DNA from 3 places in the Paenibacillus sp. LjRoot153 genome. Region 1 is predicted to be linked to each of the others. Evidence: riboswitches for the same ligand, from Rfam matches in the RefSeq annotation. Region 1 holds a riboswitch; each other region holds the start of a gene.
The links. A riboswitch is a leader RNA that binds a small molecule or an ion and turns the genes downstream of it on or off. The one in region 1 is predicted to bind ZMP and ZTP.
Positions count from the first base shown of each region.

Region 2: another riboswitch for ZMP and ZTP. It lies ahead of ACSQ8P_RS19625 (bifunctional 5,10-methylenetetrahydrofolate dehydrogenase/5,10-methenyltetrahydrofolate cyclohydrolase); the one in region 1 lies ahead of rpiB (ribose 5-phosphate isomerase B).
Region 3: another riboswitch for ZMP and ZTP. It lies ahead of ACSQ8P_RS19330 (GNAT family N-acetyltransferase); the one in region 1 lies ahead of rpiB (ribose 5-phosphate isomerase B).

Region 1 is NZ_CAXUQH020000001.1:31,560-42,320, reverse strand. Features, by position in the region: gene atpF (F0F1 ATP synthase subunit B) at 1-55, opposite strand, end outside; gene atpE (F0F1 ATP synthase subunit C) at 134-358, opposite strand; gene atpB (F0F1 ATP synthase subunit A) at 438-1,145, opposite strand; gene ACSQ8P_RS00205 (ATP synthase subunit I) at 1,183-1,563, opposite strand; gene ACSQ8P_RS00200 (AtpZ/AtpI family protein) at 1,563-1,784, opposite strand; gene wecB (non-hydrolyzing UDP-N-acetylglucosamine 2-epimerase) at 2,008-3,144, opposite strand; gene upp (uracil phosphoribosyltransferase) at 3,298-3,927, opposite strand; gene glyA (serine hydroxymethyltransferase) at 4,749-5,999, opposite strand; gene ACSQ8P_RS00180 (TIGR01440 family protein) at 6,035-6,640, opposite strand; gene rpiB (ribose 5-phosphate isomerase B) at 6,656-7,114, opposite strand; ZMP/ZTP riboswitch at 7,219-7,299, opposite strand; gene ACSQ8P_RS00170 (low molecular weight protein arginine phosphatase) at 7,409-7,981, opposite strand; gene ACSQ8P_RS00165 (manganese efflux pump MntP) at 8,128-8,688, opposite strand; gene ACSQ8P_RS00160 (L-threonylcarbamoyladenylate synthase) at 8,754-9,821, opposite strand; gene spoIIR (stage II sporulation protein R) at 9,868-10,674, opposite strand.
Region 2 is NZ_CAXUQH020000001.1:4,578,727-4,589,487, reverse strand. Features, by position in the region: gene ACSQ8P_RS19655 (LysR family transcriptional regulator) at 1-648, opposite strand, end outside; gene ACSQ8P_RS19650 (adenylosuccinate synthase) at 758-2,038, shown strand; gene ACSQ8P_RS19645 (hypothetical protein) at 2,144-2,596, shown strand; gene ACSQ8P_RS19640 (hypothetical protein) at 2,724-3,140, shown strand; gene ACSQ8P_RS19635 (RidA family protein) at 3,180-3,638, shown strand; gene ACSQ8P_RS19630 (hypothetical protein) at 3,818-5,449, shown strand; ZMP/ZTP riboswitch at 5,509-5,586, shown strand; gene ACSQ8P_RS19625 (bifunctional 5,10-methylenetetrahydrofolate dehydrogenase/5,10-methenyltetrahydrofolate cyclohydrolase) at 5,643-6,485, shown strand; gene ACSQ8P_RS19620 (DUF6886 family protein) at 6,510-7,034, shown strand; gene ACSQ8P_RS19615 (PhzF family phenazine biosynthesis protein) at 7,082-7,867, shown strand; gene ACSQ8P_RS19610 (macrolide family glycosyltransferase) at 7,885-9,090, shown strand; gene ACSQ8P_RS19605 (hypothetical protein) at 9,400-9,576, shown strand; gene ACSQ8P_RS19600 (leucine-rich repeat domain-containing protein) at 9,642-10,688, shown strand.
Region 3 is NZ_CAXUQH020000001.1:4,514,448-4,525,208, reverse strand. Features, by position in the region: gene asd (aspartate-semialdehyde dehydrogenase) at 1-692, shown strand, start outside; gene ACSQ8P_RS19355 (DUF1801 domain-containing protein) at 788-1,216, opposite strand; gene ACSQ8P_RS19350 (hypothetical protein) at 1,369-2,028, shown strand; gene ACSQ8P_RS19345 (hypothetical protein) at 1,956-2,276, shown strand; gene ACSQ8P_RS19340 (aminoglycoside phosphotransferase family protein) at 2,327-3,232, shown strand; gene ACSQ8P_RS19335 (LysE/ArgO family amino acid transporter) at 3,303-3,911, shown strand; ZMP/ZTP riboswitch at 3,983-4,063, shown strand; gene ACSQ8P_RS19330 (GNAT family N-acetyltransferase) at 4,111-5,235, shown strand; gene ACSQ8P_RS19325 (cache domain-containing sensor histidine kinase) at 5,601-7,391, shown strand; gene ACSQ8P_RS19320 (helix-turn-helix domain-containing protein) at 7,369-8,829, shown strand; gene ACSQ8P_RS19315 (ABC transporter substrate-binding protein) at 8,959-10,290, shown strand; gene ACSQ8P_RS19310 (carbohydrate ABC transporter permease) at 10,357-10,761, shown strand, end outside.

The sequences.
Region 1 (10,761 bases):
ATAAAATTAAAAACGCGACAAGTTGTATCCAAAATGTGGACCATTCAATATGCAAGTAACGTCACTCCCTTCTGATAACATGGGCAAAACGAAGGCGTGGTGGCGACTTCGGCCATCAACGCCAAGCGGTTTCTTAAGCTTTTCCCATAAAGATGAACGCAAGAACCAATGCAACGACCGGCATTGCCTCAACTAGACCTACCCCGATAAACATTGTTGTTTGAAGCGTACCACGAAGTTCTGGTTGACGAGAAATACCTTCCAAAGCACGACCTACGATCAAACCGTTACCAATACCTGCACCTAGTGCTCCCAAACCGAATACGATACCTGCTGCTACTAATGCTATTGCTCCCATTGATAAAATCCTCCCTTAAACTCTTAGGTTTTTTGTTGTTTTATAAGTGACTCGAGACTTCCCGAGGTAAGTCTAATGCTTAGTGCTTTTCTTCATGAATCAATGTTTGTGAGATATAAACCATGGTCAACATCGTGAATACGAAGGCTTGAATCGCACCTACGAACACACTGAAGCCCTGCCATACGAAGAGAGGCGCAATTCCAAACCAACCTGCTCCAATAATGACAGATATCATGATTTCACCTGCATAAATGTTACCGTAAAGACGGAACGCAAGCGTAAGCGGCTTAGATACAACTTCAATTAAATGAAGGATCAACATTGCCCCTTTGAACTCAAAGTAATGCGCGAAGTAATGCTTCGTGTTACGAGTTATCCCTAAGTAATGACTTAGTACGATAACAACTACCGTTAGTGCTCCTGTAACAGCGATATCAGCTGTCGGTGATTTCCACCAAGATACATGATCTTCCGTCACGATTGAGAAAGGAAGGCCGAGCATGTTGCCGATAAAGATATACATGATGAGTGTAAGACCAAGTGCGATAAATCCTTTGCCATGCTTGGAACCGATCGTGCTTCCAATAATGCCTTCTACGAATTCAATCGTCCATTCCATGAAGTTTTGAAGTTTCGAAGGATTTGTTACGGATGCTCGGCTCGCTCCTGCAATAGCAAGAATTAGCACGATAACTGTGGTAATCCCGATCATCAGTAGTGCTGATGCATCGAAATCAATACCAAACCAATTATATATTGGCGCGTGATGTTCCATATTTTCCATTTTCACCCCTTTCATCCGTTGAAGTTACATCGTGGAATTACTTCTTAGACTTCTTAATAGAAAGAATACCCAGTACGAGTGTTGCCAATTGAGCAAAAAAGTATCCAACAATCGTCGTAGTTAATGCAACATGTTCAGGATACCTAACGGCAATCAAACCTACAAACCCCGCGATTGCTGCCCTTGTCAGAAAGCCAAGGGTTACCTTGCGCCCTGACTGCTCTATCGCAGCTGCTGCCAGCTTGTTAATCTTCCAAGCTAGGAACCTTGCATTGATCATACTCGCACAAGCCCCAAGCATTATCCCCGCAACGTAAACCCGGTAATCGACAAGAAGCGCCCATGCAGCCAAACAAAAGGATAAAAAGAAAAGAAATACATTTTGAACCGTTTTCAGAGTGGCTGAAAAGTCGTCCATCATAGCCCTCCGTACCGCTTAATCATGAAGTAAATGCTCATGATGCCGGTTACAAGCCCAAGTAAAAACCCGACTAACAACCAGATCTGTCCGCCTAGTGCGCCACTTAACCAATCACCGAAGAAATATCCGGCTGCCAAACATACGACAAGGTCTATGCCAATTGCACTAGTTAACGCTACTGCCCGCCAAGGATTATCATTGGAATTTGGCCGTTTCATTGCACCCTCCTGGGTGTTTTCCACATGGGAAAACGCGTCTCGTAGCTCATCTGCTACGAATCCTCATTCATTGTATCGAAGCCATGCTAAGTTTGTCAATTGACGGAACTTCATTTGTCACATCTCACAAAACTCCTTAGAGCCTTGCGGCTCTAGGGTTTGCGCTTTTTGAAACCGAACAGTCCAACTGTACGCTGTAGCGTTTGTCATGATTTTGTCACGGTTAGAAAGATTCAGGACGTTCCGTAGTCCTGCCGAAGTGATGAAGAATCGCTTGAACAATGCGTTCAGACGCTTTTCCGTCTCCGTAAGGGTTCGCAGCTTGGCTCATTTTATTGTACAAATTGGCATCCGTTAACAACGCGCGAGCACGCTCGTACACCGCTTCTTCATCCGTTCCAACTAGCTCCAAAGTCCCGGCTTGAATGCCTTCTGGACGCTCTGTTGTGTCACGCAGTACGAGAGCAGGAACTCCGAAGGTCGGCGCCTCTTCTTGAAGACCACCAGAGTCTGTGAGAATCATATACGTATGTGGATAGAAATTATGGAGTTCGAAGACGTCAAGCGGATCAATCAGTTTGATTCGTGGATGATTACCAAGAATTTCATTGGCAGGCTCCACAACCACCGGATTCGGATGCACCGGATAAACAATTGCAATGTCCTCGAATTCATCGGCGATACGTTTCACAGCACGGAAAATTTGACGATGCGGTTCCCCTTGTGCTTCCCGGCGATGTGCTGTCATCAAGATCAACTTGCGGCCCGCCGCCCATTCAAGAATGGGGTGCTCGAAATTCTCCTGCACGGTGTACTTGAACACATCGATAGCCGTATTGCCCGTCACATAAATTTGGGACTCTGATTTATTCTCTTTGCGCAGGTTATCTGCGGATTGTTGTGTCGGCGCGAAATGAAGATCAGCGATAACGCCCGTTAATTGTCGGTTCATTTCCTCTGGATATGGAGACAATTTGTTCCACGTACGAAGACCCGCTTCCACGTGACCCACTTGGATCTGCTGCATGAATGCCGCATAGCTTGCCAGGAACGTTGTTAGTGTATCCCCATGTACAAGAATCAGATCTGGCTTCGCCTCTTGGAATACAGGTTCCAAGCCTTGCAGCACACGCATGGTAATCTCATTCAATGTTTGGCGATCCTTCATGACATTAAGATCAAAATCCGGTGTGATTTTGAAAATATCGAGCACTTGGTCCAACATCTGACGATGCTGTGCGGTTACGCATACCAGAGACTCAATCTGCTCAGGATGCTTCTCCAACTCGAGAATGAGCGGAGCCATTTTGATAGCTTCAGGTCTTGTTCCGAAGATCGTAATCACTTTTAAACGTTTCATCGGTTTCTTCTCCCCTTAAAGCTTTCCGTAGGAAAGCTATCTTCGTAAGCGTTGACTTTAACGTTTTCTGTTAAAGAAAACTGATTTCGTAAGCATTAGCTAGTTTTCTTACAGGAAAACTGACTTCGTAAGCTTTACTTTTGTTCAAAAAAATTAATCCGTGCCGTACAGACGATCCCCAGCATCCCCGAGACCTGGCACAATGTAGCCATGATCATTCAAATGATCATCAACCGCAGCGACGTAGATATCTACATCTGGATGTTCTTTTTGTACGGAAGCTACGCCCTCAGGTGCTGCAATGAGACACATTAGCTTGATACGTGTACAGCCTCTGCGTTTCAGCACTTCAATGGCTGCGTTAGCAGATCCGCCTGTAGCGAGCATTGGATCAATAACGAGTAAATCCCGCTCCAATACATCGGTAGGCAACTTCACATAGTACTCCACAGGTTGAAGTGTATCCGGATCGCGATAGAGGCCGACATGGCCTACTTTTGCAGCTGGCATGAGCTTTAACACACCGTCAACCATCCCAAGTCCAGCTCGTAAAATAGGAATCAAACCTAACATTCTACCCGAAATGACTTGGCAATCCGCTGTTGTAACCGGCGTTTTCACCTGTACTTGCTGTAGTGGCAGATCTCTTGTAATTTCATACACCATTAATGTAGCAACTTCATCGACAAGCGCTCTGAAATCCTTCGTTGTCGTGTTCTCATCCCGAATATAAGTAAGCTTATGCTGGATAAGCGGATGATCGCAAATATGTACTTTACCCATATGTTCCTCCTAATTAAGCTTATAGGTCAGGCAAACCTCGTCCATTATATCATATGTTATCCAACTTATCTGCTGTAGAACCGAACAATATGCATGGTTTTCCTCCTGATATAAAATCATGACAAAAAACCCTCGTGAGCCGCACACTCCAGTTGGGCCTGACTGCTTCGGAAAGTGCCCAACGAATGATCGGCAAAGGCAACGCCTGCGTTAACCGCCCCGCCCTTCGGCGGATGACCCTCGGCCACACCTTTGTACATTATCAGGATACGGCCGTCTACGGTCTCGCACACCGTAGGGTTGCTCGTCATGAGACCATCCCACTCTCCTGGGGAGACATCGATCACGGGCGACGTCCCACGGGTCCATGGACCTGTAGGATGGTCAGCCACAGCCACGCCGATACGTTGAAGATTGCGGTACGCCCACCATGTTACCTCATCCACGGCACTTTCCAGATCGGAGATGTCCGGTCCATGCGTCCCCATGTAATACATGTTTAGATGTATAAACTACAGCTAATTTGCTCGATTCAGATGTGTTTTCGTGAATAAATGGAGAAAATCCAGTTAGATTGCGGGGCGGCAGGGATGGGGTATGGGACGGCGGTCGGGAAAGCTAGTTTAGGGGTAGGGATGGAGGTAGGCGTAAGGCAGCAACGGAAGCTAGCTTGAGGGGACGGACTAAGGAAGGTAGAGGTAGAGATAGCGAGGCGGCAGGAGCTAGTTTAGGGGTTGGGTGGAAGGTTGAAGTAGCCTATGGGGTTGGACGGAAATAAAAAAAAGACCAGCTCCTATGAGCTGGCCCTATAAAAGTAGCTATTAGTAAGTCAAACCTGGATAAAGTGGGAATTGTGCCGTTAGATCGGATACCATGCCACGAGCTTTCTCCAGCGTAGCTTCGTCTTTCGGATTTTTCAAAGTAAGACCGATAACTTTCGCGATTGTTTTCATCGCTTCTTCGTCCATACCACGGGAAGTAACAGCCGGTGTACCCAAACGGATACCGCTTGTTACGAACGGGCTAGTTGGATCGAAAGGAATTGCGTTTTTGTTCGCTGTAATACCGATCTCATCCAAAACGTGCTCTGCGTCTTTACCGGAAATGTTCAGGTTACGCAAGTCAACCAACATCAAGTGATTGTCCGTACCGCCGGAAACAAGGTTGATACCTTCAGCTGTAAGAGCAGTCGCCAATGCTTGAGCATTGTTGATGACGTTTTGACCGTACACTTTGAAATCTGGTTGAAGAGCTTCACCAAAGGAAACAGCTTTCGCTGCGATCGTGTGCATCAAAGGTCCACCTTGGGAACCAGGGAATACGGCTTTATCAATCGCTGCAGCCCAAGCTTTCTTCGTAAGAATCATACCGCCGCGAGGACCACGAAGCGTTTTGTGTGTTGTAGTTGTTACGAAATGTGCGTGTGGCACTGGGTTCGGGTGCAAGCCAGCTGCAACTAATCCAGCGATATGCGCCATATCAACGAAGAACAATGCGCCTACATCGTTAGCGATCGAAGCCAATGCTTCGAAATCAATTGTACGCGGGTAAGCACTTGCGCCAGCAACTAACATGCGAGGCTTATGTTTGAAAGCTGCTTTGCGAACATCGTCATAGTCGATGCGGAAATCTTTTTCGCTTACGCCGTAAGCGACGAAGTTGTAAAGGATACCGGAAGCATTAACAGGGCTACCGTGTGTTAAGTGACCACCATGCGCAAGGTTCATACCCAGAACCGTGTCACCAGGGTTTAGCGCAGCCAAGTAAACTGCCATGTTCGCTTGCGCACCGGAATGCGGTTGAACGTTCGCGTGCTCAGCACCGAAAAGCTCTTTCGCGCGGTCACGAGCGATGTCTTCCACGATGTCTACGTACTCACAGCCACCATAGTATCTTTTGCCTGGGTAGCCTTCTGCATATTTGTTCGTAAGTACAGTACCCATAGCTTCAAGAACCGCTTGGCTCACGATGTTCTCGGAAGCAATTAGCTCAATTTTGTCGCGTTGACGGCCTAGCTCAAGGTTCATCGCTTCTACGATTTTCGGATCTTGCTTGCTCAAAAAGTTTGTCATATGGAATTCCTCCTAAAGATGATAGTTAAAATAAATTAGCAATCTGCATCAGGTGCAGCTTGTTGATAAAGTTGATCCGCCAAATCCGCGGAATATACAGCTCTTGTACCACCGATGAGCTTCGGCCTTGCGAAAGCCATCGTGACATAAGCCTGGCCAATATGGCGAACCGGCGGCCTTACAGGAACAGCAACTCTGCGCAGATGCATCCCAATCAGCGTTGAGCCAATATCAATGCCCGCATGCGCCTGAATCGTTTCGACAACGACCGGCTTCACGAAGTGCCTGTACGCATAGGAAGCCATCGAACCCCCGGCCTTCGGCACGGGAATCACAGAAACCGCCTCAAGCTGTGGAATTAACCCCAGCAGCTCTTCTTCTACGACCAGCGCACGATTCAAATGCTCGCAGCACTGATACGCGGCATGCAGCCCGAACTCGCTGCAAATACGCGCAACCGTCTCGAAAATCGGCTTTGCTGCACCCAACGTACCCGATGTTCCAATTCGATGTCCGAGAATTTCACTCGTGCTCGTACCGATCACCAAGATATGGCCGGGACGCAGGCTACCAACAGTAACCAGCTCACGCAGATTCGCTTCCAAAGCTTCTGCGATAGGATCATACATAGAATCTGTCATTGCGCAACCTCATTTCTAGGGGTGAACCGTGAAACGATCTTCGATGCTCTGCACTTTGTTGATTCGATTCTTATGGCGGACACCTTCCGAAAACTCAGTTTCCAACCAAATTTTGACGATTTCTTCTGCTACGCCAGGTCCAACAACTCGCTCACCCATTGCTAGCACATTCGTATCATTATGTTCACGGGTCGCCTTCGCGGAGAAAAGGTCATGCACAAGTGCACAGCGGATTCCCGGAACTTTATTGGCAGCAATGGACATCCCAATACCAGTTCCACAAAGTAGAATACCTTTATCTGCGTCTCCTGAAACGACTTTTTCGCAAACCTGAAGTGCATAATCCGGATAATCGACGGAGTCGCCGCAGCTGCATCCGAAATCGATCACTTGATGACCTAATGATTCAATAAAAGGAATGATAACATCTTTCAAACGATAGCCTGCATGATCTGCACCTAAAGCAATTTTCATGAATAAAACGCTCCTTTTTGACTGTTCGAATTCGACCATCCTATTATATCCCAAAGCTCACCAAAAACGAAAAAAAGAGCGCACACGCTAAAAAACGCGCGTTGCTCTTTTGCCCAGGCGACCGGCCGTATAGCTCAATGCTCCATTGTGGTTACTCCCACTCGTCGCCAGTTACATTGAGTCTTGCTTGTTACTTGTATTTTATCGCATTCCCAGCAATGTGTAAAGCTCTATTGACCTATCCTACCGAGGACCTTTATGGAAAAAGCAAACGTCATCTTTAACCTCGGAATGCTAGCGTAATTTTTTCACCAATTTATCCAAGCTCCGATTAATTTCCTCGGCTGTATAACGATAATCGGCTAGTGACCCGCCATAAGGATCTGAAATATCATAATCTGGAATCGCATTTTCCAGCGCATACATGCGGCTTTTTTCTTCCACAGATACCGTCTGAGATAGCGCTTGTTTGAGCTGGAGCTCTGTCGCAAGCTGCTCTCGCTCTTCTATAGCCTTCAGAATGCGAGCATCGTCCTCTACATACTCTTTGAGCGTATACGTCTTCTCGACCGCATGAGGAAAGCGCCCAATCACTTTACGTTTATGCCCCGTCGTCATCGTCAAAACCAGATCAGCCCAATCGACATCCGCAGTGCTAATCGCTAGCGAACTGATAGATTCCTTGAAACCCGCTTCATGAAGAAGTGACTGGCTGTTTCTCGATATCGGACCACCCGTCATCGCAGATACACCTGCCGAACGAACCTCCGCCGCAAGCCCCTCTTGATGCACCCTCATACGCAGCAAACCTTCAGCTAACGGACTGCGGCACGTATTTCCTGTACAGACAAATAGAATTCGCAACATGAAATCCTCCCGAAATAAACGACTACACCCTCCTCTTAGGAGGATGCGTTTATATAGAAATTTAGCCAACATTTTGTGTGAAACCTATAAATTCTAAATTTTTGAAATAAACGACTATACCGCCGTCCGTAATTACCCGTATTGTATCATAGTAAAAACTTGATCCCAAACCCTAACAGGATAAGTCCACCGAATGCCTCACCATATTCCCCAATCCAACCGCTAACTCGTCTGCCAAGCAGCAAACCTGCTATCGAAAGCAAGCCGCCAAATAGACCAAAGATAAGTACTGTAAGCACAATGTCCGTGGCAAACATCCCGAGAGAAACACCCACAGAGAACGAATCTATACTAACACTGAGGGCAAAAATGATAAGCCCCCATAACGTTCGATGATCGAATGCCGTAGCCTCTTCCCCACGTATCGAGCTATATACCATATGTGCGCCAAGCAAAATAAGTAAACATCCCCCTGCCGCCGTTGCGACATTCCCCAGAAGGAGGGAGACATACTGCCCCATAAACATCCCCATCAATGGCATGAGCACGTGAAAGAGACCGATGACAATGCTGATTTTCAAAATATCCACCAGACGAATGCCCTTCATCCCAATGCCAATTCCCAACGAAAAAGCATCTAGGCCCAAAGCAATCGCCATTATTCCAATTGTCATGAGTTGCCCAACTTCTACCCCAGATGCGAGCATAGCACGATCCCCCTTGTCCACGATTCTTTCTCAAGATATGCGGACAAACTGGGAATCATGCTACTTTAGAGGCGGACCCGCTCATGACCCGCTGCTTTGAGCAGTCGATTCATAATGGCGCTACCAATCCCTGCATCTGGAACGCCCTCTGCGACAATATAGCTAATGCCTTTATGATCAAAATTCCGTAGAGCGGCATAAAGCTCCCGAGCTATCGTTTCTGGTTGTGCTAAGGAGCCGCATGCGACAACGAGATCCGCTCGGTATCCGCCTACTCTTTCTTTAAAAGTGAGAATCCCCGTCGACTCTCCCCGTGACTTCGCGGCATCGATATCGCGCTGAATCCATGCTGAGACTTCCAGATCGTCTTCTCCTTGAACGATGTGCATATAGCCCTTCGGTGCATAATGCGTGTACTTCATACCTGGCGCACGAGGAGTATCCGCAGCTTCTACCTCAGTTGGCTCAGCCAAATGAATAAGCAGGTCTGGCAAAACCGCCTGCAACTGCTCCGCAGTCACACCACCTGGTCGCAACACATATAACTCTTCGTCTATAAGTTGAATAACCGTTGATTCTACACCGACACCCGTTGCACCACCGTCTACAATTCCACCAATTTTGCCATCCAAATCATCGCGTACATGCGATGCCAGCGTCGGGCTCGGTCTACCCGAACTATTCGCACTTGGTGCTGCTATCGGAAGCTCCGCTACTCGCAGCAGCTGTAGAGCCACCGGATGATCAGGTATACGGATACCGACGGTTTGCAGTCCTGCTGTAACCAACGGCGAAAGGCTACCTGCAAGTACAGGTAGCACAATGGTTAAAGGTCCGGGCCAGAAAGCCTTCATAAGCACCTGATGATGAGCTGTGAGACTATCTGGCTGAACAAGGCCTGAGAGCTGCGTCGCGTCAGCTATATGCACAATCAGAGGATTATCGGAGGGCCTCCCCTTCGCGGCGAAAATCTGTTTTACCGCTGCCGTATTCGTCGCATCCGCACCAAGTCCATACACCGTTTCAGTCGGAAAAGCAACTGTATCCCCTTGCTGCAGAAGGTTCGCTGCCTCTGTTATATACTGCGCTGTCGCGCTCTGTTCCCCTTGATCCACGTTCCAGTAGGTTGTCACAATCACTCTCATCCTTACTTATATGAAATAAATGTATGTATAGCGGTTAGCTAAACCACGAAAATATCGCCTTAAACATTTCCCAAATGAAGAACTTTACTTTCGGTTGAGCTGGCTCTTCGGATGTGGAAACCGAAGCTGCTACAACTTCAACTTTAGCGTCTTTCTTGGCAACTTTCTCCGTGGAAGCTGCTTTATCCTTGCTAGCAACTTCGTCTTTCTTCTTGGCAGACGGTGTTTCACTAACATTAGCTTTAGCCTTATCTTCTTTAACCGGCTGCTTTTCCTTGCCATTCTCGTCCGTCGTTTTGGCCACCACAACTGCAGCCGAAGCAACCGCTTCACCTGATACCGAATCTACAAAGCATAACGGTGGAAATAAGACGCACCACCAATTTTGTCCTTCACCAGAACCAATTACAACACGCAAAGCTTCATAATCCCCAGCGGGGTAGACGTCATTTCCGTACATTTTGGTTGGAAAAGGGACAACACCTAGCTCCACTGTATGCGGATAGTTGTAGCCGCGGGATGCAATCATCTCGCCAACCAGTTGATCGAATTCAGGCAAATGCGCACTCACGACCGCTCTGGCCTCGTCCAAGGAATGTGGTCCAACAACCCACTCCGTCATACGGGCAATAATCGCATCGCGAATCTCGCGTTTCAAAGCTTGGTCCTGCGCAGAATCGGAATTTGCTAGAATACGCAAACGAATCGATTCTTCCGGTATCGTAGGCGAAATAACCGCCGCGTTCGTACGATTGGATTCCCAACACATAATCATAAGGATAAGTGCAAAAACAATGAATAATAGGCTATTAACTGAGTGGCGCTCCGTTCTCTTAACCATGGAGAGTAGCCCCTTTCCCGTCATCTACTAGCCAGTATGGACAATAGTGGGAGGGGCTAAACCTATGAATCTATGATTTTTTGCAAA
Region 2 (10,761 bases), 4.5 Mb from region 1:
GATTACGCCCTCAGAGGTGGCGAAGTCATCGATATAGCGCCTCGTGCTTGCTCCATTTTCCAATAATAATAGGGGGTATTTGTGTAAATCATCCAGGGATATCGGACTTCCTGCCAGATGTGCATAGGGCTTTCCGCCGACAAGGCAGTCTTGAATCGTCGTACTTTCGCGAAATTCGATTTGTTTGTCCGAAGCGGGAAGGCTGACGATACCAAAGTCAATTTTACCTTCCTTGAGAAGTGCGATGGTTTCAGGTGTTGTTCGGTTCGTAACTCGGATTCGCACACCTGGAAATTGTTCATGGAAAGCCTCCAGATATGGCAAAAGATAATACTTGCACAACGTGTCACTTGCCCCAATATTGATCTCCCCGCTATGTAAGCTATGCATGTCAGCGATGGCTTTTTCGCCTATTTTCATAAAGCTAAATGCCTGCTCGACATAACGAAATAACACTTCACCTTCAACCGTTAATGTGACTCCTTTGGCCGTACGAAAGAAGAGTTGTCCACCGAGCGCTGCTTCCAATTGCTTAATCGTATGACTCACTGCGGGTTGTGTGATATGCAGCACTTCGGCCGCTTTCGATAAACTTCCCGTATGGGTTGTCCAATAAAAGACGCGGTACCACTCCAGATTAACATCCACAAACATTACCTCACTTTATATATGGTATAACTTATATCAATTATTCTAATGACGTTAAGGCAATTATAATAAGCTTTGTCAGGCAAAACAAGTTTAGGAGGCGTTAGATTTGACTGTAACTGCGATAGTTGGCGCGAATTGGGGAGACGAAGGTAAGGGGAAGATGACGGATGTCTTAGCGGCACAATCATCTTATGTTGTTCGATACCAAGGAGGAAGTAATGCGGGTCATACGATCATTAATGATTACGGCAAATTTGCGTTGCGCATGCTGCCTTCAGGTGTGTTTTATTCACATGTTACGAATGTGATAGGGCCGGGAACGGCACTCGACATCGATATCGTGCTAAGCGAATTGGAGGAACTTGCAGCAAGAGGCGTACCTACGCCGAAGTTGTTCATCTCTGAGCGGGCACAAGTTGTATTGTCCGTACATCGACTCTTCGACGAACTCGAAGAAGAGCGGCTTAGCGCTCGCAGTTATGGATCAACGAAGCGCGGGATTGCGCCATTTTACGCGGACAAATATGCTAAGCTCGGCATTCAAGTTGCCGATTTATTTAATGATACTCGGTTAAAGGAACGACTCGAGCATATGCTTACAGCGAAAAATGTGTTACTTAAACATCTCTATGGTCGTGCAGCCATCCAGTCAGATGAACTATTGGAACAGCTGTTGCGCCAAGCTGAACGAATAGCTCCTTATGTGTGTGACACAACAACTCTGCTTCAAAATGCCAATGAAAATGGAGATCTCATATTGGTGGAAGGACAGCTAGGTGCTTTACGTGACCCGGACCATGGGATTTATCCGTATTCAACGTCGTCATCGACCCTGGCTGGCTTTGCATCAGTGGGGGCAGGACTACCAGCCAGATCAATCTCACAGGTCATCGCCATTGTCAAAGCCTATTCGAGCTGTGTAGGAGCAGGCCCCTTCGTTACTGAATTGGGGGGGAGCGAAGCGGAGGAATTACGTCGTCGCGGAGGCGATGCCGGTGAATATGGCGTAAACACGAAGCGTCCTAGACGCATGGGGTGGTTCGATGTAGTTGCAACCAAGTATGGCTGTATGATCCAGGGAGCGACAAGTGTCGTTTTAACAAATCTCGACGTGTTAGGCTACTTGGATGAAATTCCTGTTTGTGTCGGCTATGAATTAGCGGATGGTACAATTGTTGATCGCTTTCCAGTTACTGCGTTGATGGATTCGGCTAAACCTGTATGGTCACGAATGCCAGGTTGGAAATGTGATATCTCTCAGATTAAACGCATGGAAGACCTTCCAGAAGAGGCAAAGACCTACATTCAATTCGTCGAATCCACAATCGGCGTGAAGATTTCAACGGTTTCTGTTGGACCTAAGCGCGAGCAAATTATTCAACGATAGCTTCAGTATACGTATTTTAGCCGCCGCGAGGTGGCTTTTTATTACATGTCATAGGAATTGAGGAAATGGGAAAAATAACCACAAAACATGTTTCGGAGGGATTCTATGAAGAAAATGATGTTGGTTGTGTTGATTGTGGGGAGTGCCATGATTAGCCCCGTGCAAGTCAAAGCTGATGTATCTATGCCATGTAGTGCTGTTCTTGAACCTGTAACTACTGACAATGCGAATGCCAAAGGCGCAGCGCTCGTTTATAAAGTGAAGCTCACACCAAGCTTTCCCCGTACAAGTGTAAGCATCCATGCGAATCATTTACCTGTGCCCTCTACAGCGGGAGATTATGATGGTTATGAAGGATTTACTTTTATTCCAAATGAAATAAGCTGGCGTTTCAAGCTGTTCCCAACACCTGAAGAAGGCAGTCCGACTTGGGCAGGAAGAATCGATGATATAACAGCTGATATAACGAATAGTACGATGGAAGTTCGATTATCGAATACAAAAACTGGTAAGTTGGGGCCTGTCATTTTAAGGAATACGATGAATGCTTGTAAATAATAGGAGGATGATTGCAACTTATTTGTATTGCCATCGTCTATTGAAGTAAGATGTTAAAAACTGGGTTATATGTAAACCTAGTTTGTTGTATAAAAACTACGAAAAATTCATTAGACGAGGCGATGCTATGAGATGGTTGATAATGCTAATCTTACTTAGTTGTGTTAGTTGTATGACTGGATGCTCTGCCTATGCTGTACATCATGATCTGAGTAACGAAGTGAGCATTCAGCAACAGGATGACTTGAAGCCAATCGTTAAGAAGCTGTTTGGTACTGAATTAGAAAAGGACGAGGCTGCTTCCGTCTCTGTAAGCAAACGAATTTTAAATTATAAGATTCATGATGAAATTCAGATTTTAAAAAATGAGCAGGATACCTACTATATTGTCACCTATGACATATTGCCGGCTTCCCTGGAATTCATTCTTGCTGGAGGCGGTGAAAGAGCCGAGGATGGATGGATCACAAACTGTGTGCGCTATGTTACACTTCAAGCAGTAAACGGTGAATATCAAATAAAAAGCATGAGCTCTGGGCCGTGAAGTGGTCAGAAGAATAGATGCATTTGGGAGGATATATCTATGACTGAACAAACCATTGCACAAAGATTAGAGGCATTAGGGATCCTACTACCTACGGCAAGTGAACCAGCGGCGAAATATACGAATTATGTGAAAGTGAACGGACTTTTGTATGTGTCAGGCAAGGGCCCGTCCGACAGTCCAAAAGGGAAATTGGGAAAGGAATACACAACGCAAGAGGGTTATCACTTTGCTAGATTAACTGGTATCGAGATTCTTGCTGTTCTGCAATCTGCATTAGGTTCTCTGGAGCATGTTAAACAAGTTGTCAAACTCCAAGGGTTCGTGAATGCTGTTCCTGAATTTGAGGAGCATCATTTGGTGCTAAATGGATGTTCGGATCTGATGTTGGATGTATTCGGCGAAAAGGGGAAGCACGCTAGATCGGTCTTCGGAGCTGTTTCAGTTAGAGATAACCTGCCGATTATCGTGGATTCTATTTTTGAAGTAGCGGATTGAGATCCGAGTTGGCCAATAATGAGCGGTCCATGATGAATAAAAATGATGGCATCGCTCTATTTTTTTTAGTGAAGCATAATGGAATCAATGATATCATTGTCATGAGTATTTATTGAACAATGGAAAATTAATATGTGCATCATTATCTATTTTTAAGTGAGTTTTGGAGGGATTAAGAAGTGAAGAAAGCAAGATGGAAGCTGCTTACGTATGTGCCTTTCCTAGCAATAATAGTCATTATCGCTTTAATTCAAACGTTCATGCTGGCGAATGAAAATGTGAAGCCATTTCCAGAACCATTTGGCCGAGCAACGGAATTACCACAGTTGGCTGCCTATGGTGAACCTGTGCAAATGATTGCCAATGGTAGTTTTACATATCGAGCAGGGAAAACACTTGAATTCGTCACGATTGATGAAGAGGGACGTCATCGTACTGAGAGCCGTCCTATACCAGATGCGGGCAGTTTCCATGCCTTTAAGATGTTGGATATGGATCATATTATATGGATCGGGGACAGCAATAAACTGTATGCGAGTGAGTGGAAGAGTGATTCATGGAGTTTGAAGAACGCACTCATTGCGAACGAGATAGGTCATGTGCAAACGGTCGTGGGGCCAAATGGGGAAAACGTTCTGCTAGCGTACAATGATTCATCGCTTTATGTCAGCGAATTTCATCCGAATGCTAACCTTACCTGGACTAAACTTGATATTGTGAATGTGAAGCAAATACAAGGTGTATGGGATACGTCTGCTGGCAGCATCTCGCTTGTTTATGCGGTCAGTAAAGATGGCAACGAATCCTTTCACTACGCGAAGCTTGGGAATACAACCTGGATTCCGCTTTCGCAGATGAAGCTTAAGGACTTAGATAATGCAACGAGCAGTTTGGATGAAATGACGCTAGCCGTAGATGGTTCTTCATTTATCACCGCGTACACAACGAGTTCACGCAAATCAGGTAAAAGCTCCTTACATAAGCTCACTTTCCCCGCGAATCAACCGGATAAGATACAAGATGAGGTCTTAAACCTTCCTGTCGCGAAGGGGATCGATTCCGATACGATTTTGCATCCTATGTTTATGAAGGCGTCTTCTGGCGAAGTAACTCTGGTGGTTTCATCGGTGTATGAGAAAAATAGGCGCCAATCGAGTCAAGAGGTGTACAAGATTGGCTTTAAGGATGGAAAAGTGGTGGATTCTTCGAGGATCAGCCAATTCGGTGGTTTTGCCGTATATCCGACTTTCGCCTCGTATAACGGGAGTTCAATTGCCATATGGCTGGATGCTGTGAATGCCGAGACGTTTCGCGTTTACTACGCCACAGATCAGCTTCCTTATCAGGAGCGAATGAACAGCCTTCGTGCAGAGGACTTGCAACAAGCAGCTGGGAATTTGCCGTTGTTCTGGGGGATTGGCGTTCTCACTGCCCTGATTAGCTTAAAATGGATTCTTTTGCCTGGCCTTTATTTAATCGTTATCAGTGTATTTTGGCAATATCACTATGACGAGCATGCCATGCGGCACTTTGGGATATCTATGGCGATGTATCTGATTGTCAAAGCATTGTTTATTGGCGATTACCGTAAACAGATTGCTCTGCAAGTGATGCCGGATTTCTTACAATCGGTTTGGGCTAGCTTGTTCTTACTACTTCTGTTTGCCCTTATATCTTATTTCATAACCCGCTTATGGAGAAAGGGTTTATCCGAACGAAATGTTGGACTTGAAATGTTCTACTTCGTAGTTCTTGATGTTTTCATGACGAATATGTGGTATTCATTCTTTATGTCTCCTGCTACCTTATAATGATTTTCGTGCAAAGGAATTGAAATAAATGGTATTCATTGCTAAAATAGAAGGATGAATAAACGTTGTGTGACTGGCGGAGCATGGGGAACCATGAGGGAGCACATCGATAAAGGCCGTACGCCTGGGCAAGAGGTAAGGGGAAATCCCCTTACCTCTTTATGTTTGATCCTAACTTGAGAGGAATGATAAGATGACCGCGGAAACCGTAATCTTGGATGGTAATCGAGTGGCAACAGACATGAAAGAGGCCTTGAAACGTAGGGTTAATGAATTAGCATTAAAGGAGATCATTCCTTGTTTGGCAACGATATTAGTCGGTGGAGATCCTTCTTCAGCCACATATGTGAAAATGAAAGGGAATGCGTGCAAGCGATTGGGGATCCGTTCTATTCGTATAGAACTTCCTGAACAAACAACGACGGAAGAATTGGTTGCTGAGATTAATAAGCTGAATGCAGACCCTAGTGTACATGGGATATTGTTACAACACCCTGTGCCTCATCATATTGATGAAAGGACTGCATTTGAAGCGATTCGTATCGAGAAAGATGTGGATGGCGTAACTACGCTTGGATTTGCTCAAAATGCCTTCGGCTTAGCTGATTTCCCTTCCTGTACTCCTGCTGCGATTCTTGCTATTATGGACTATTATCAGATTTCAATAGAAGGCAAGCACGCTGTTGTCATTGGACGAAGTCCTATTCTCGGGAAGCCCGTTTCCATGATGTTACTCAATCGGAATGCGACCGTAACGATGTGCCATTCGAAGACTGCGAATTTAGAAGAGATGGTAAGGTTAGCGGATATTGTTGTAGCGGCAGTTGGTAAACCGAAATTTGTGCAGGGGGATTGGATTAAATCAGGAGCCGTCGTGTTGGATGCGGGGTATAACGAAGGCAACATAGGGGATGTTGATTATGAGGCCTGTAAGGATAAAGCATCAGCGATTACCCCTGTTCCTGCAGGTGTAGGGCCCGTCACGATAGCTACTTTGTTAAAGCACACTGTAGATGCAGCAGAAAAGTTAGCTTAGTTGAGGTCGAAAAGGGGGAGCGGGATGAAATTATTTCATGTTAGCGAAGAAAAAGATATTTCTATTTTCAATCCTAGACGACCTTCAAGGAAAGATCTGGACCCAAACAAAGGATTGGTGTGGGCGATTAATGAGAAATGTTTCCCCAATTTCCTAACGCCTCGGAATTGTCCGAGAGTTACTTTTCATGCCAATGCGGCAACCACGGAGGAAGATAAAAAGTACTATTTGTCTTCAAATTCAATGGATCACGTTGTGGCGATTGAGCATAAATGGTTTGAAATCATGAAGAATACAACGTTATATATCTATGAATTTAATATGTCAGATTTCTACCTGCATGATATTGGAGCGGGTTACTATGTGAGTGAGAAAGCACAAGTTCCCATCCATCAATTTGAAATAAACGATCTATTCGGTGAGCTTTTTAAAAGGAATATCGAAGTCAGGCTTCTTACAAATTTGTGGGATTTATCTGATAAAATTCAGCAATCGAGTTTTCAGTATTCCATGTGTCGGATGGGCTTTGCAGAACAGCGTTTAACATGAATGTAGATCAGATTTTAAAATTATAGAAGAAAATAGGAGGGATTATTTTGACTTTGATAATCTATGTAGTGGATGCATTCACGGATAAAGTATTCAATGGAAATCCTGCTGCTGTGTGTTTAACTGCAGAACCACTTGATGAAGAGTTGATGCAGCGAATTGCTTCAGAAATGAATCTTTCTGAAACAGCTTTTATGTTTCCTCAGCAAGGCGGGTATTCACTTAGATGGTTTACACCAAGTTCTGAGGTGGATTTGTGTGGACATGCGACATTGGCAAGCGCGCACATGTTGTGGGAAACAGGGATGTTATTACAGAACCAACAAGCAAGTTTCTTTACCAAAAGTGGACTATTAACAGCAATAAAGCTTGATGCTTGGATTCAACTTAATTTTCCGGCAGAACCTGTGAACGAATGTGAATATCCTTCCGAATTAATTGGTGCACTAAATATTGATCCTTTATTTGTTGGACGAAATAGATTCGATTATTTCATTGAAGTTGAATCTGAAGACATCATTAAGAGACTAAGTCCTAATTTCTCTTTATTGCAGACTATTCCAACAAGGGGAATCAATGTGACAAGCCGCTCAAAAGACTTTGACTTTGTTTCGAGATGCTTTTTCCCAGCCGTAGGCGTGAATGAAGATCCCGTAACTGGCTCATCTCATTGTGGTCTTGCACCATATTGGGGTAAGAAATTAAATAAAACGGATATGTATGCGTATCAGGCATCCGCAAGAGGCGGTATTTTAAAAATAAGTTTGCATGAAAACAGAGTTTTAATGTCAGGACAAGCAGTAACGGTTATGAAGAGTGAGTTGTTCGTTTAGCATAAGGAGAGGTAGAAATGGCGCGCGTTTTATTTATGAATGGTGGATCTGAGGGACATATTAATCCCACTATTGGAGTCGTGCAAGAGCTGATTTCCCGTGGCGAAGAGGTTGTGTACTTTTGCATAGAAGCTTTCAGGGAACGTATCGAAAAGACGGGAGCTACAGTACGAACTTTTGACGACCAACAATTTATAAAAGCCTTTATCTCAGGTGGAAGAGACCATATGCTGGAGAGAATCAATGGTCTTCTACTAACCGCAGATATCGTTATCCCAAGCGTGCTTGAACAGATTAAAGAGGAACAATTTGATTATATCATCCATGATTCCATGTTTGGTTGTGGACGTTTACTTGCTCAGCTGCTTCAACTTCCTGCAATTAATTCTTGTACGTCTTTTGCGCAGTCAAAAGAATCCATTGATCGAGAGTTGGAACAATTTTCAATTGACGTTCCTACAGAAATTGTTAAACCTATCTATGATCAATTTCAAAACCTGACGATGATGGTGAAGGAAAAATATGATGTAGAGATTCATTCTCCATACGAAGTATGGTGTAATCCAGCACCGCTTACAATCGTCTATACCACAAGGGAGTTTCAACCGAATGGAGAATCATTCGACCAGACTTATAAATTCGTAGGGCCATCGATCTCAACACGATTAAGCCTAGAAAGCAACGAGTTTACAGCAATCCAGGAAAGAAAACATATTTACATTTCATTGGGGACCGTGTTTAACCGATCCATTAATTTCTATAAACTTTGTATGGAGGCATTGGGGAGCACAGAACAAGCCATTGTAATGTCAATTGGGAATAACGTCCACCTATCTGATTTAGGCGAAATTCCACCTAACTTTACCGTGAAACCCTATGTTCCACAAACAGAATTGCTGCCCTACACGAAATTATTTATAACACATGGTGGGATGAATAGTGTTCATGAAGCACTCTATTACGGGGTTCCGCTTATTGTAATCCCACAAAGCGCAGATCAGCCGATCATTGCTGAGCAAGTCGACAGTATCGGAGCAGGCATTACATTGCAAATGCAAAGTTTAACTCCTGCTCAACTACGGGAAGCCGTAGATCAGGTGTTAAGCGACACAGCTTTCTTTACTGCTGTTGCAAAAATAAGGGAATCTTTCCAAGAATCAGGCGGGTATTGTCAAGCTGTTGATGAGATTGTGGCATTTAAAAGGCAGTATGGGATTAAGTGAACGAAGACCCTCAACGCAAAGCTGGGGGTCTCTTTTTTAACACGTGAGAATTTATATGTTTGTGGTCTTGGGGTGAGCGATGCTTACCCTATTTAAATTGGCCTGATGAAGTTTGGTGAATAGATGGATTATCTACAGTTAAATCGAGTTTTTGAGGGAATTTTGCATAAATAGCTGTATGTTTTCCAGTTGATAGAATTTAATTAGAGTGCAAGCCCTCCAAAAGCCACCAACACCGTCCTTCCTAATTATGGTAAAATATGCGGAGTGGGTTTTAATTTTTTTGATGGAAGGTGTGTACAATTGAGCATGTCTGATGAATTAAGTAAAGAAATACTGGATGAGTTGAAGAGAATAAACGAAAAACTGGATCAATTACATACGTCAAAAGGGTTGTCGACGCCGATGAAGTTTGTTGCCATATTGTTGGGGTTCGTGGTAATTGGTCCTACGATTACAATCTTAATATCTCGGTTGTTTAATTAGTGACTAGTCACAATCATTGCTTGTAAAGACGTTATAACAAACGATTTAGAATGGAGATTCACATAATGAGAATGTATACAGATCCCAAAGGAGAAGCTTACGAGCAAGTCATTGATTTAGCGATACGAAACTCGGAATGTTTTGTACTTAGCGAAAGATTATGGCATCTTGCAGATGGGGAGGAGAAGCTATACACAAGCGCATTAGAAGCGTTGGAGCCTTACTTGGAGAAGACAATTATCATCCAAGGCGAGAATATCGAAGATGTTATCCAAATTAAAAAATCTTATCGCAGTCATGCTTTTTATACCGCAGGAACTTATTATTTATATAAATGTTGTGATGAAAGTGGGAAAATTCTGAAGCAGATGGCAAATCAGTTGTCGGATTGGATATTCCCTAAACTTCCGGAAGACTTGTGTTTCTTGAAAGAAGGTGGAGGAGATTTCCTTTACTCGATCGTACATGAACATGAGTATGGGATGGATGTAACGGAAGAAGAAGCCGTGGCACTGATGGATCAAATTACTGGACTTTTTCTAAAAGTAGAGGCTCATTCAGACTTTGATCGACTATTAGATGATGCCATTAAGCATAAAACAGATTGGCTTTATATTAGTCGTCATCAATTAAAAGAGTTGCCGGAGAGAATCCGGGAGCTTACAGAGCTGCGGGAACTGGTAATTTTTGAACAAGATCTTTTCCACTTACCTGAGGGGCTGTTCGAGTTAAGTAAGCTTGATAGCTTGACAATCCAAACAGCTGATTTGGCGTATATTCCAGCATCCATAGCTAAGTTGAAGAACCTAAGAGTACTTTGCATCCAATGCGGAAGCTATGATCGACCAACTCCGGGATTTCAGATAAAGCCAAAGGAGGAGATCCATCTAAACGTGATACCAGCTGAAATTGGAGAGCTAGAGAAGCTGGAACAGTTAACGATACAATATACATCAATTCATGAGTTGCCAATCGAGCTCATGAAGCTGAAGAAGTTGCGATTACTAAATGTTAGCATGTGTATGATTGAGCGGAAGCCTGATTTTCTTAAAGATATGGAGCAATTGGGATTTATAAATATAGCGCGAGATTCGGAATGGGAACACGAGTGAATCCGAACTGTAATGAAGATTATAGATAATCGGAGAGGAGCTCGCCTTGTGGCAGCTTCTTTTTTTATTTGAT
Region 3 (10,761 bases), 4.5 Mb from region 1:
CAGGTCATATTGAAATTATTGCTGCGCAAAGAAAACGTCTTGGAACCTCGACTGGGTTTATCGCAGTAAAACCTAATTGCTCCATCCAAAGCTACGTGCCAGCCCTAAACGCTTTGTTAGATTTTAAACCAACGAACATCGTTGCTTCAACGTATCAAGCGATCTCAGGCGCGGGTAAAAACTTCACAGATTGGCCTGAGATGTTGGATAACGTTATTCCTTACATCGGTGGGGAAGAAGAGAAAAGCGAGCAGGAGCCGCTGCGTATCTGGGGCAATATCGTAAATAATGAAATCATTAAAGCGAGTTCTCCGCTAATTACGACGCAATGTATCCGCGTTCCAGTAACAGACGGACATTTGGCAACGGTGTTTGCATCTTTCGAAAATAAACCTTCGAAAGAAGAAATTCTTGCTCGCTGGTTGAACTACAAAGGACGTCCGCAAGAGTTAAATCTGCCGAGTGCTCCGAAACAGTTCATTACTTACTTTGAAGAAGAGAATAGACCACAAACGAAGCTGGATCGCGAGATTGAGCGCGGTATGGGTGTTTCCGTTGGACGTTTGCGCGAAGATTCCATGTTTGATTATAAATTCGTTGGATTGTCGCATAACACATTGCGCGGCGCAGCGGGTGGTGCGGTTCTAATCGCTGAGTTGCTGAAAGCAGAAGGTTATATTCAAGCGAAATAAAGCCTCCGAAAAGGCAGCGGGCCACAGACTTTAATATGCAAGTAGGGGCCGCCTCCGCGTAGATGGATCTACACGGAGGCGGCCCCTTTCTTGATTTAGGTATGACTCGGGTAGCGTTCCTGCAGGAATGAGACCGATTGGCTTATTAATGCTTTTAAAATATCAACGTTAATATCTGCAACTTTATTGATATATACACAGGCTTTTGCAGCCTCATGTTTGCCGAGTTCCTTTAATAATTCCTCTCGATCGGTATCTCCTGTTGCAAAATACAAGCTGATTTTGGCTTTTCGCGGTGAGAAACCAACTAAAGGGGCATCGCCTTCATGACCGGACGCATATTTGTAATGATAAGTGCCAAAACCAATAATGCTAGGACCCCACATTTTAGCTTCATAACCAGTCACTTCTGTAAAAATATCTAATAATTGATAAGCGTCTTCACGCTTTTTAATACTTTCCACATTTTCAATAAACTCAAGGACACTGCTATCCGTTTCTTTCGTTTTTGCTTCGTATGCCATAGAAACACTCCTTATCGATTTTACCGATGTGATGGCTAGTCATGATCATTTTACCAAAGAAGTGTTTGAAATAGAAACATTTCTACGGGAAAGATCGTCTAATACATACGACTGGAATTGACTATTATCACGTGAAAGAAGGGGTTTTTTTCATGTGGACAAAGCGATATTGGTTTCCGATGGTTCCATGTACGTTATTTATTTGTGTCCTGATTGTGGGTTGCGGTGATCGAAAGGTAGTAGATCATTACGAAGGAGCTGCTCAGCTCCAGGAGACACCTAAAAAGACGAAGTCTGTATCAAAAGAAGATTTACAAAAATATGCAAATCAGTTAGTTACATTAGAGACGCTTTTTGAAAGACACCAAGTTAAGCCTCAATCCTCCTATAGCAATGATCAAGAAGCCTTTCTGGAGGTGCGCCGTGTAGGCGAACATGCCCAAACACTCTCGGAGACTGAGAAGACAAAGCTTAGACAATCCATCTATGAGGCGATCGGTGCCGAGTTTCCACTGAATATATCCGTCTATACGATTGATGAGCAATCTGGAATGACTGGTAAAATTACTGCAATTAATGAAAAGAGAAGTTTTCTAGTCGTATCATCCGATAAATTCATTGGTCAAGATAAGAAAATGCCTGATGCTGCGTGGTATAGCATGTCTGACGATGCAAGAATTGAGTATGAAGGGAAGAAGCTGCAACCGATTGAGGTTCAGATTGGATCTACCGTTAGAGTGTGGGCAGAAGGCTTGATGCTGACGAGTTACCCTGGCAAACAACGGGACTTCGCCTCGAAATCATCGCACTAGGCAATGGCGCCGGTGATGCAAGCGGTAAGGTCACAGGATTAGTTACAACTGGCGAAGGGGTTAATGTGGAGCGTATCATTGAAATCGATGGTGTGAAACATAGACTTCTTCCGTTTGCGCAACTAAGAAAAGAAAGCGTCCCAGCACAATTCTCCGAAATAACAGTTGGCAAGCAGGTGAAAATTTGGTTTGCAGGATATGATTTTGGTAATGAGAAATTTGTGACAAAAGTCGTCTTGGATAGTTAGTTGTAGAGACAATTAATTCAATCTTGAATGATGCCTAAGGAAGTGTGCAAATGAGCCAATCGAAAGAGATAATTATTGACTTACAACTCGTGCAGCATCTGATCACTTCCCAATTTCCACAATGGGCAGAGCTGAGTCTACGGCCTGTGGATTCGGCTGGAACAGACAATGCCATATATCGGCTTGGGGAAGAGATGGCGGTTCGGTTACCTCGAGCGGAATGGGCCATTGGTCAAGTGGAAAAAGAGCAGCGTTGGCTGCCGATGCTAGCCCAGAAGATACCGGTATCCATCCCAGTGCCCCTAGCACAGGGCGTTCCTACGGAAGACTATCCATGGTTCTGGTCTGTGTATCGTTGGCTGGATGGCGAGAATGCGACAGTTGGGCAACTAGCCAGCTATTACCAAGCGGCAACAGCTCTTGCACAATTCATCTACGCCATGCAGTCAATCGATCCTACAGGTGGCCCTGCTCCAGGTTCTCACAATTCTGGCAGGGGTGAACCTCTGGCTATGCGAGATTCGGCAGTTCGAGATGCAATCGCAACCTTGAATCCTATCATCGATACGGAAATAGCAGAGGCTGCATGGGATTTGGCACTTCATGCTCCCGCATGGCAAGGACAAGGCGTTTGGATTCATGGAGATTTACATCCGGGGAATCTTCTTATTGATAAGGGAAGGCTAAGCGCTGTGATTGACTTTGGTACGTTAGGCATAGGTGATCCTGCCTGTGACCTCATGGTTGCATGGACATTCCTTACAGCCGAGAGTCGAGAGGATTTCCGCACCTTACTATCGGTCGATGAAGCAACGTGGGTGAGAGGCCGCGGCTGGGCGCTTTCTTTCGGATTGATTGCTTATGCTTATTACATAGACAAGAACCCTGGGCTTGCCGCCATCTCGCGACGCGCGATTGATGAGGTGCTTAGCGAGCATGTGAATCGTTGCGAATAGCATGGAACATAAACTCATCAACGTTTTTTATTTATTTAGGTTTACGATTTGTAGATAGGAGAAATACATCATGCTAACTGCCATTCTTCAAGGAATTCTTTTATCAGCAGGTCTCATCTTGCCGCTAGGTGTTCAAAATGTATTTGTTTTTAATCAAGGGGTCACACAGCCACGTCTAGTAAGGGCATTACCTGTCGTTCTGATAGCATCATTATGTGACACGGCACTTATTACTTTGGCTATTTTAGGCATATCCGTCGTTATCGTTACTATACCTGCTATTAAGTTCGTGCTTTTTTTACTAGGCATACTGTTTCTTATGTATATGGGGATTGTTACGTGGAAAAGTAAACCTGCCACTACGTCAACGGAAGAGAAAGCACTATCTCCTAAGAAGCAAATAGCGTTTGCTGCATCGGTTTCACTCTTAAATCCTCATGCCATTTTGGATACGATCGGAGTCATTGGAACAAGTTCTATCCACTATGTTGGGAAAGAAAAATGGGTATTTGCAATTGCTTGTATACTTGTGTCATGGATTTGGTTCTTTGCTCTTGCCGTCATGGGGAGACAGGTTGGGAAATTAGATAAATCTAACAGATTTATGACGTATCTCAATAAAGTTTCGGCGCTAATCATGTGGGGGACTGCCGTTTATTTATTTAAGCAATTAATCTAAACGTAAAGAAGTGTAAATAAAGAATTTCCACTTGATTTCCAGTGATTCTCCCGAATATAATGAAGGTAATATTTGGTATGTGTAACTGGCGAAACGTAGATCACTACGGGGGAGCACGTATTCCATAACAGCCGTTCGCCTGGGCAAAGTATTTGATCAATGGATCAAATGCTTTTTTTATTTTGAGGAGGAGATTGTAATGGAACGAGTTAGGAATGTGGCAGTCCTCATGTATGAAAAGGTAGATCTGTTAGATATTGCAGGTCCGTTCGATGTATTCGCCGTGTCGAGTAATTGGGGGAAAGATTTCAATGTCTACACGGTGGGGGAAAAGCAAAGACCTGTGAATACAGTCAGCGGCCTTACGATTCAGCCCAAATACAGCTTAGATGATTGTCCGGTGCCGGACATTTTGATTGTACCTGGTGGTGTAGGTTCGCGCACTGAAATGAACAACGCAACGACTACATCATGGATTAGCCAAACTGCTGCTAGTGCGGAAATCGTTTTATCTGTTTGCACAGGTGCTCTCTTTTTAGCAAAAGCCAATTTACTGGATGGATTGCAGATTACGACTAATCGGAATGCGTTTGATTTATTACGCGAGATTGCGCCACAAAGCGCTTTGATCGTTGAGGACGTTCGATATGTTGACAATGGCAAGATCGTGATGTCCGCAGGGGTTACCGCAGGATTCGATGCTGCGCTATATGTCGTTGCTAGGCTGTTTGGCGAAGAAAGAGCTCTCGCAACAACTGCAAAGATGGAGTATCATTGGCAGAAAGATGAGATAGTGGAACCGCGAATGGACAATTTAGATAAAAATTGTGAGTTATTGCTGATAAGAAAAGCTCGGATAACAGATTTGGAAGCCATGCAGAAATTATATATAGAAGCGGCCGAATGGATTCAATCTTCAAAGGGTTTTACACAGTGGCGTGAAGATTCATTTACGAGGGCTTATTTGGAGTCATTTATTTATGAAAATGACGTATTTATAGCAAAACTGAATGGAGAGCTTGTTGGCTGTTTTTCCATACACTGGGAATATGAAGAAATTTGGGGAGATTTATTTCATGATGATGCAGGTTATGTACACCGATTAGTCGTCACGCGAAAATATAAGGGAGAAAGATTCGGTAGTAGGTTACTAGCTTGGGCAGCAGATTACATAAAGAACAAGGGTAAAGCTTGGCTGCGTCTAGATTGCATGGCAGATAACCCAACACTGAATGATTATTATCGCAGCCTGGGTTTCATTCATCGAGGTAGATACGATGGCCGCGGCTGGAGTGCAAATTTATATGAGCGTGAAATTGAATAATTTGTGTAACCGAGTATCTAATAAAGCTGTCCGACAAGTAGAGTTATCTATTTGAGGGCAGCTTTTGTTTGTTATATGGACGAAATGACTCGAATCGATCCATTCGCAAAAAAAACAATAAATTGTTCTATGAAATAACGGATTTTGTTCCTTGTACGGCTGATAGGAAGTTCTTAGAATGAGAGGGCAAGAAGTGATGTCTGAACGGCTTGAATATTAACTGATAGAAATTAATGATGCAGGGAACCGTAGGAACCAAGAGGGCGTGTATCTCACGGCTTCCTCCGGTTTGTTCTCTTTCCTTATCCCATTATGATAGACTAAGAAAATATTTACACTGAACCGCTGAAACGAGGGATATTCACTTGCCAATATTAAACTGGTTTTCATCTCTAACCTTAAAATATCGTCTTTTTCTGGCTTTCATCGTACTTATTCTTCTGCCATTCTCCGTCTTGGATATTTATAATTTTCAAAAAGTGAAGCTCAATTTACAACGGAAAACGAGTGAACAAAGCCTTGTACAAATGAACAAAATGAATGAATCGCTTGAAAGTCTGCTTGCTACAACTTTCAAGACTATTACGATGTTCGAGCAGGATTCATCCGTTATTGCGGTTCTAAAGCAGCCGGAAGTTGTCGATCAAATTATGAATCAACGCAAAATTGAAGAACGTTTTCGCTCGGTAACGAATAGTCTGTTCATCTCCAGCCCACCTGTTTTCTACACAATTGTTGATTTACTCGGTAATGTGTATACCTCTTTCCCGCCAGCGCAGCGCTTAAATTATGAAGCGATACAGGCAAAACCTTGGTTTAAAAGCGCGCTATCTGCCTCAGCACCGTACCAATGGCAGTTGGAAAGCAATGAAGTGCTGTTTGATGTTAATAAAAGCCCGCAGCTTGTTGCTATTTCTACGCCTATAAGGGACGCAGATAGCACCATTCGAGCGATTATCCACATAGCGGTGGACTACGAAAGCTGGTTTAAATCAGCTACTAACGGAAGTCCAACATCCGATCAGTATTATTTGATTGATCAAAAAGGAAACGAGATCGTACATTCTGGCGTAGATAAGTCGCCTATGCCTTTGGAGGCACCGATCATCGATCGTTTGCTTTCAGACGGTTCCAGTAATGGCTTTTTCATACAAGGGAGTACGTTTATTAACTATACGGTTGTTCCATCTTTCCATGCGTATTTAATCAAAACTGTGCCATCCAATGTTCTCTTTGCAGAGCTTCGATCTATACAGAACGCTTATATGGGCACACTTATTTTTTTCACAATCGCCTTCATGATTATCACGTTTCTCATCGCATCCGCGGTCACGCGTCCACTTCGGCTTATTCAAGCTAAAATGCTCGATGTCGTTCGTAAAGAGCTGAAAGTACGGCTTCCTGATCAAAAATACGGCGGTGACATCCAGCCAATTGTACAAGCATTTAATCAAATGATTGTGGATATGAACGGCCTTGTACAGCGCTTAAAAGTTGAGGAACGGCAGAAGGAAGCCAGTCGATTCCAAATGCTGCTTTCGCAGATGAACCCCCATTTCTTGTTGAATACCTTGAACACGATTCGCTGGTTGGCATTAGAACGAGGGGACAACGCTATTCCGAAGATTTGTGTATCGCTTGGCAGATTGACAGAAGCGGGATTGAAGCTCGATGTAGATCTCATCCACTTGGAACAAGAGCTAGAGCTTGTACGAGGATATGTCTATATCCAACAATTCCGATATGATCAGCAATTTCAAGTTGACTATGTGTATACCGATGACTTGAAATACGCACTAGTTCCGAAACTTAGCCTTCAACCGATCGTTGAAAATGCGATTTATCACGGAATTTCACAAATACAAGAGAAAGGGCACATCTCGATCCATGTTTATACGAAAGATGCTCAACTTATCCTTGAGGTGGTCGATAATGGCGTCGGTCTTGAATATAGCGAAGGTTTGTCCAAAGAGGATCATAACGGCATCGCCTTACAAAATTTGAGAGAGCGATTAGCTCTCTTGTTCAAAAAAGAAGCGAGTCTTGAATTCATTCCGGTATCACACGGTTGTATGGTTCGTATCCAGCTTCCGCTCCTGATGTCCACACCCTATCAGAAAGGAAATGATCACCATGTGGACCGTACTACTCGTTGAGGATGAGGTTTTCGTTCGAAGAAAAGTGAAAGAAACGATGCCTTGGAAGGAAATGGGCTTCATTATCATTGGAGAAGCAGGTAATGGCTTGGAGGCGATGGATAAAATCCGGGAATGCCAACCTGACGTTGTCATTACAGATATTGTGATGCCGCTGATGAATGGTGTGGACTTGTTGAAACAAGCGCGGAGGGAAGGCTTCTCAAGTCGATTCGTCATGTTGACGGTTATGAGTGATTTCGAGAACGTTCAGCAAGCGCTGGAGTTCGGAGCTACGAGTTATATGCTCAAGCTCTACATGGATCAAGCGACATTAGCAGAGACGATGAGCAAGGTAGAAAGAGAGCTTATCGAGCGTAGAAATACCGAAATCCGAGAAGCTGAAGCGGTGTATCGCAGGCTTTGGAAAGTATTGATAGGGGGATCAGAATCTTCGGAAGTTAAGGGAAGCGAGGTGGCGGTTCCTGGTGTTCATGGACGTGATTTGAGCATCGTCGCGGTACAACACGGACGTTCAGCATACACATTGGATGACTTCTTGGCACTTAACTTGATGGAAAATGATGTGGCGTCCGAAGCTGTTTGGCATTCGCTGACCATCGAAGGTGTTAGCTACCTATTCATGTGGCTACCAGCCTCTTCACAGTTCAGCATGTCTATGGAGCATCCCTTACCCTATAGCCTGATCTATACAGAATTAAACCCATCTGCACAGCTTATGGAAGCATGGCAGAGCGTCCTTGTAGCATTGAATGCGGAGTGGTACAATCCCACATTCAGTGCGAGACTATGCAATTCTGTTGGCTCTCCTCTGAGTGAAACTGCTGATACGTGGGGGTTGGAGCATGAAATCTGGCACAACTTGGAACAGCTAAGATGGGATGCCGTTGTTGGAGCTGTGAGTGATCTATGGGGGGAATTCGAAGTTCACAATGCTCCGCAGCAGCAAGTGAAGCAAGCAGCCGCGAGAATTGTCCAATTGTGCGCGAGAATATCTCAGCTCGTCATGGAGGAAGAAGCAGCATTACTCGCTCCCGACCATCTTCGTCTTAAATCGGCGTTCTTGGCTCGTCTAGAAGCGCATTTCAAACACTTGAGCGCTTCGCGCATTCCTATATCGGATCATCCGGAGATCAACAAAATCATCTCCTATTTGCATGAACACTATGCGGAAGAGATTACCTTAGACATATTAGCCAAGTTGGTTTGCATGGATGATAAATATGTTAGCGGTCTATTTAAGAAGAAGCTGGGATTAAGCATCATTCAATATTTGCATCAGATTCGAATTGAACATGCCCAAAGATTGCTGCGCGAAACGGATCGAACGATTAGTGAAATAGGTGAACGTGTAGGATTTGCGAATGATAATTATTTCATTAAGATTTTTAAACGTTTCACTGGCGGGACACCTGCAAGCTTCAGAAACCGAACATAAACATTTTTCGTGATTTTTCGACATATGTGACTTTTGTTCTATGGAATCATGGATTCTGTTTCTTATTAGCATTCGTAATGGGTGATAAAGTAGGTACTGTAAGTAATCAATTGCAGGAGGTCAATCCAAATGACAAAGAGAAAGAACACAATGATGCTTGGTGCACTAGCTCTTACTTTAGGTCTTACAGCATGCGGTAATACATCTGGTGACTCAACCTCCAGCAGCGCTAGTACTACTTCTAGTCCTAGTGCAACAGCAGCACCTGGTAAGGTCGTTAAGCTGAAAATGTGGGGAGGCGTTCCGCCAGAATCCGGTCCTCAAGCGGTGGTCGACAATTGGAATGCGAAAAACCCAGACATTCAAGTGGAGTACGAACGCTATGTAAATGACGATGCAGGTAATCTGAAGTTAGATACAGCCTTGCTCACAGGTCAAAGTGTTGATTTATTCGTGAACTATACAGGTACAGCATTGAAGAAGCGTGTGGATGCTGGCGTAGCGTTGGACTTAAGCAGCAATACCGATTATAACATTGAGCAGAAGATGGGCTCGACGACAAAGGATTGGCAAGTTAATGGTAAGTATTACGGAATCCCAACTGTAAAGAGCACGTTCTTCGTATGGTTTAACAAAGAGATGCTCGATCAGGCTGGACTCAAAGTGCCTACGTCCTGGACATGGAAGGATATGCAGGATTATGCCACGAAATTGAAGGCTGATAAGCGCTTTGGACTTGTCCAGCATTTAGAATCATTCCCAGATTCCTTAGATGCCGCATTGACCCATGACGGTTATACGAAGAAAGATGGCAGCTCAAATCTTGACAATCCATTGGTTGGCACTTGGTTAGATACGTTGAATACCATGATGAAGGACAAAAGTACACCAATGCTTGGCGAACAGCTGACAACCAAGATGCCTGTAGAAACGATGTTTCTTAAAGGTGAGAGCGCAATGCTGAACGCGGGTTCATGGATTTTCCGGAATTCAAATAACATGAAAGATAATCCAAGGACGTTCAAAATCGCTTTCGCGCCTGTTCCTAGACTAGATAGTAATGAGCAAAATAGTATTGGCCGTGGTGGGTTAGGAGATTTCGTTTCGATCAATGCGAAGACGGCTAATAAAGATGCAGCATGGAAATTCCTGAAATGGTATGCAGACGGTGGATTACTGCCTCTTGCGTCCGGCGGACGGATTCCATCTTCCAAGGATGCGAATGTTGAGGATGCTCTAAAGCTTCTATTAGGTGAAAACGAAAGTACTTATGACATTCCTTCTTTGAAATTTGTACTCTTTGAGAACAAGACTCCTACGTTTACGCGTAACCTGCCTCAACAAGTTATGGACCTACGCAGGGAGGAATATGAGAAGTTTTTCTTAGGCAAGCAAGATACTGGGGCGACATTAGCTGCAATGGTTAAACGCCATACTGAATATATGAAAACAACGAAATAATTAGGAAAGCAGGGGGATTGGCTTCGGCTGGTTCCCCTGTATGTATACTAAGGGAGGTTATCGGATGTGAAGAAAAACTGGATTGCCAGACAAAGTTTCACCGGCTATTTATTTATTGCACCTAACATGCTGGGCGTTATCCTCTTTTTTATTGTACCGGCGATATTCTCTTTCGGTCTCATTTTCACGAATTATCAATTCGCCAATCCCAATTATCATTTCGTGGGCATTGATAATTTCAAGCGTCTCATCCATGATGATCTATTCTACGTTTCACTCCGAAATACGGGATGGTATCTATTATCGGTACCTATTTCCATCATGCTTGCGTTTCTTGTAGCACTTGTATTGAATAAGCATGTGTATGCCAAAGGATTGCTGCGTGCCATGTATTTCCTACCCTACATTACGAGTGGCGTGGCTGTTGCTTTCGTATGGATGCTGCTGTTTCAACCTTCGGAAGGCCCGATT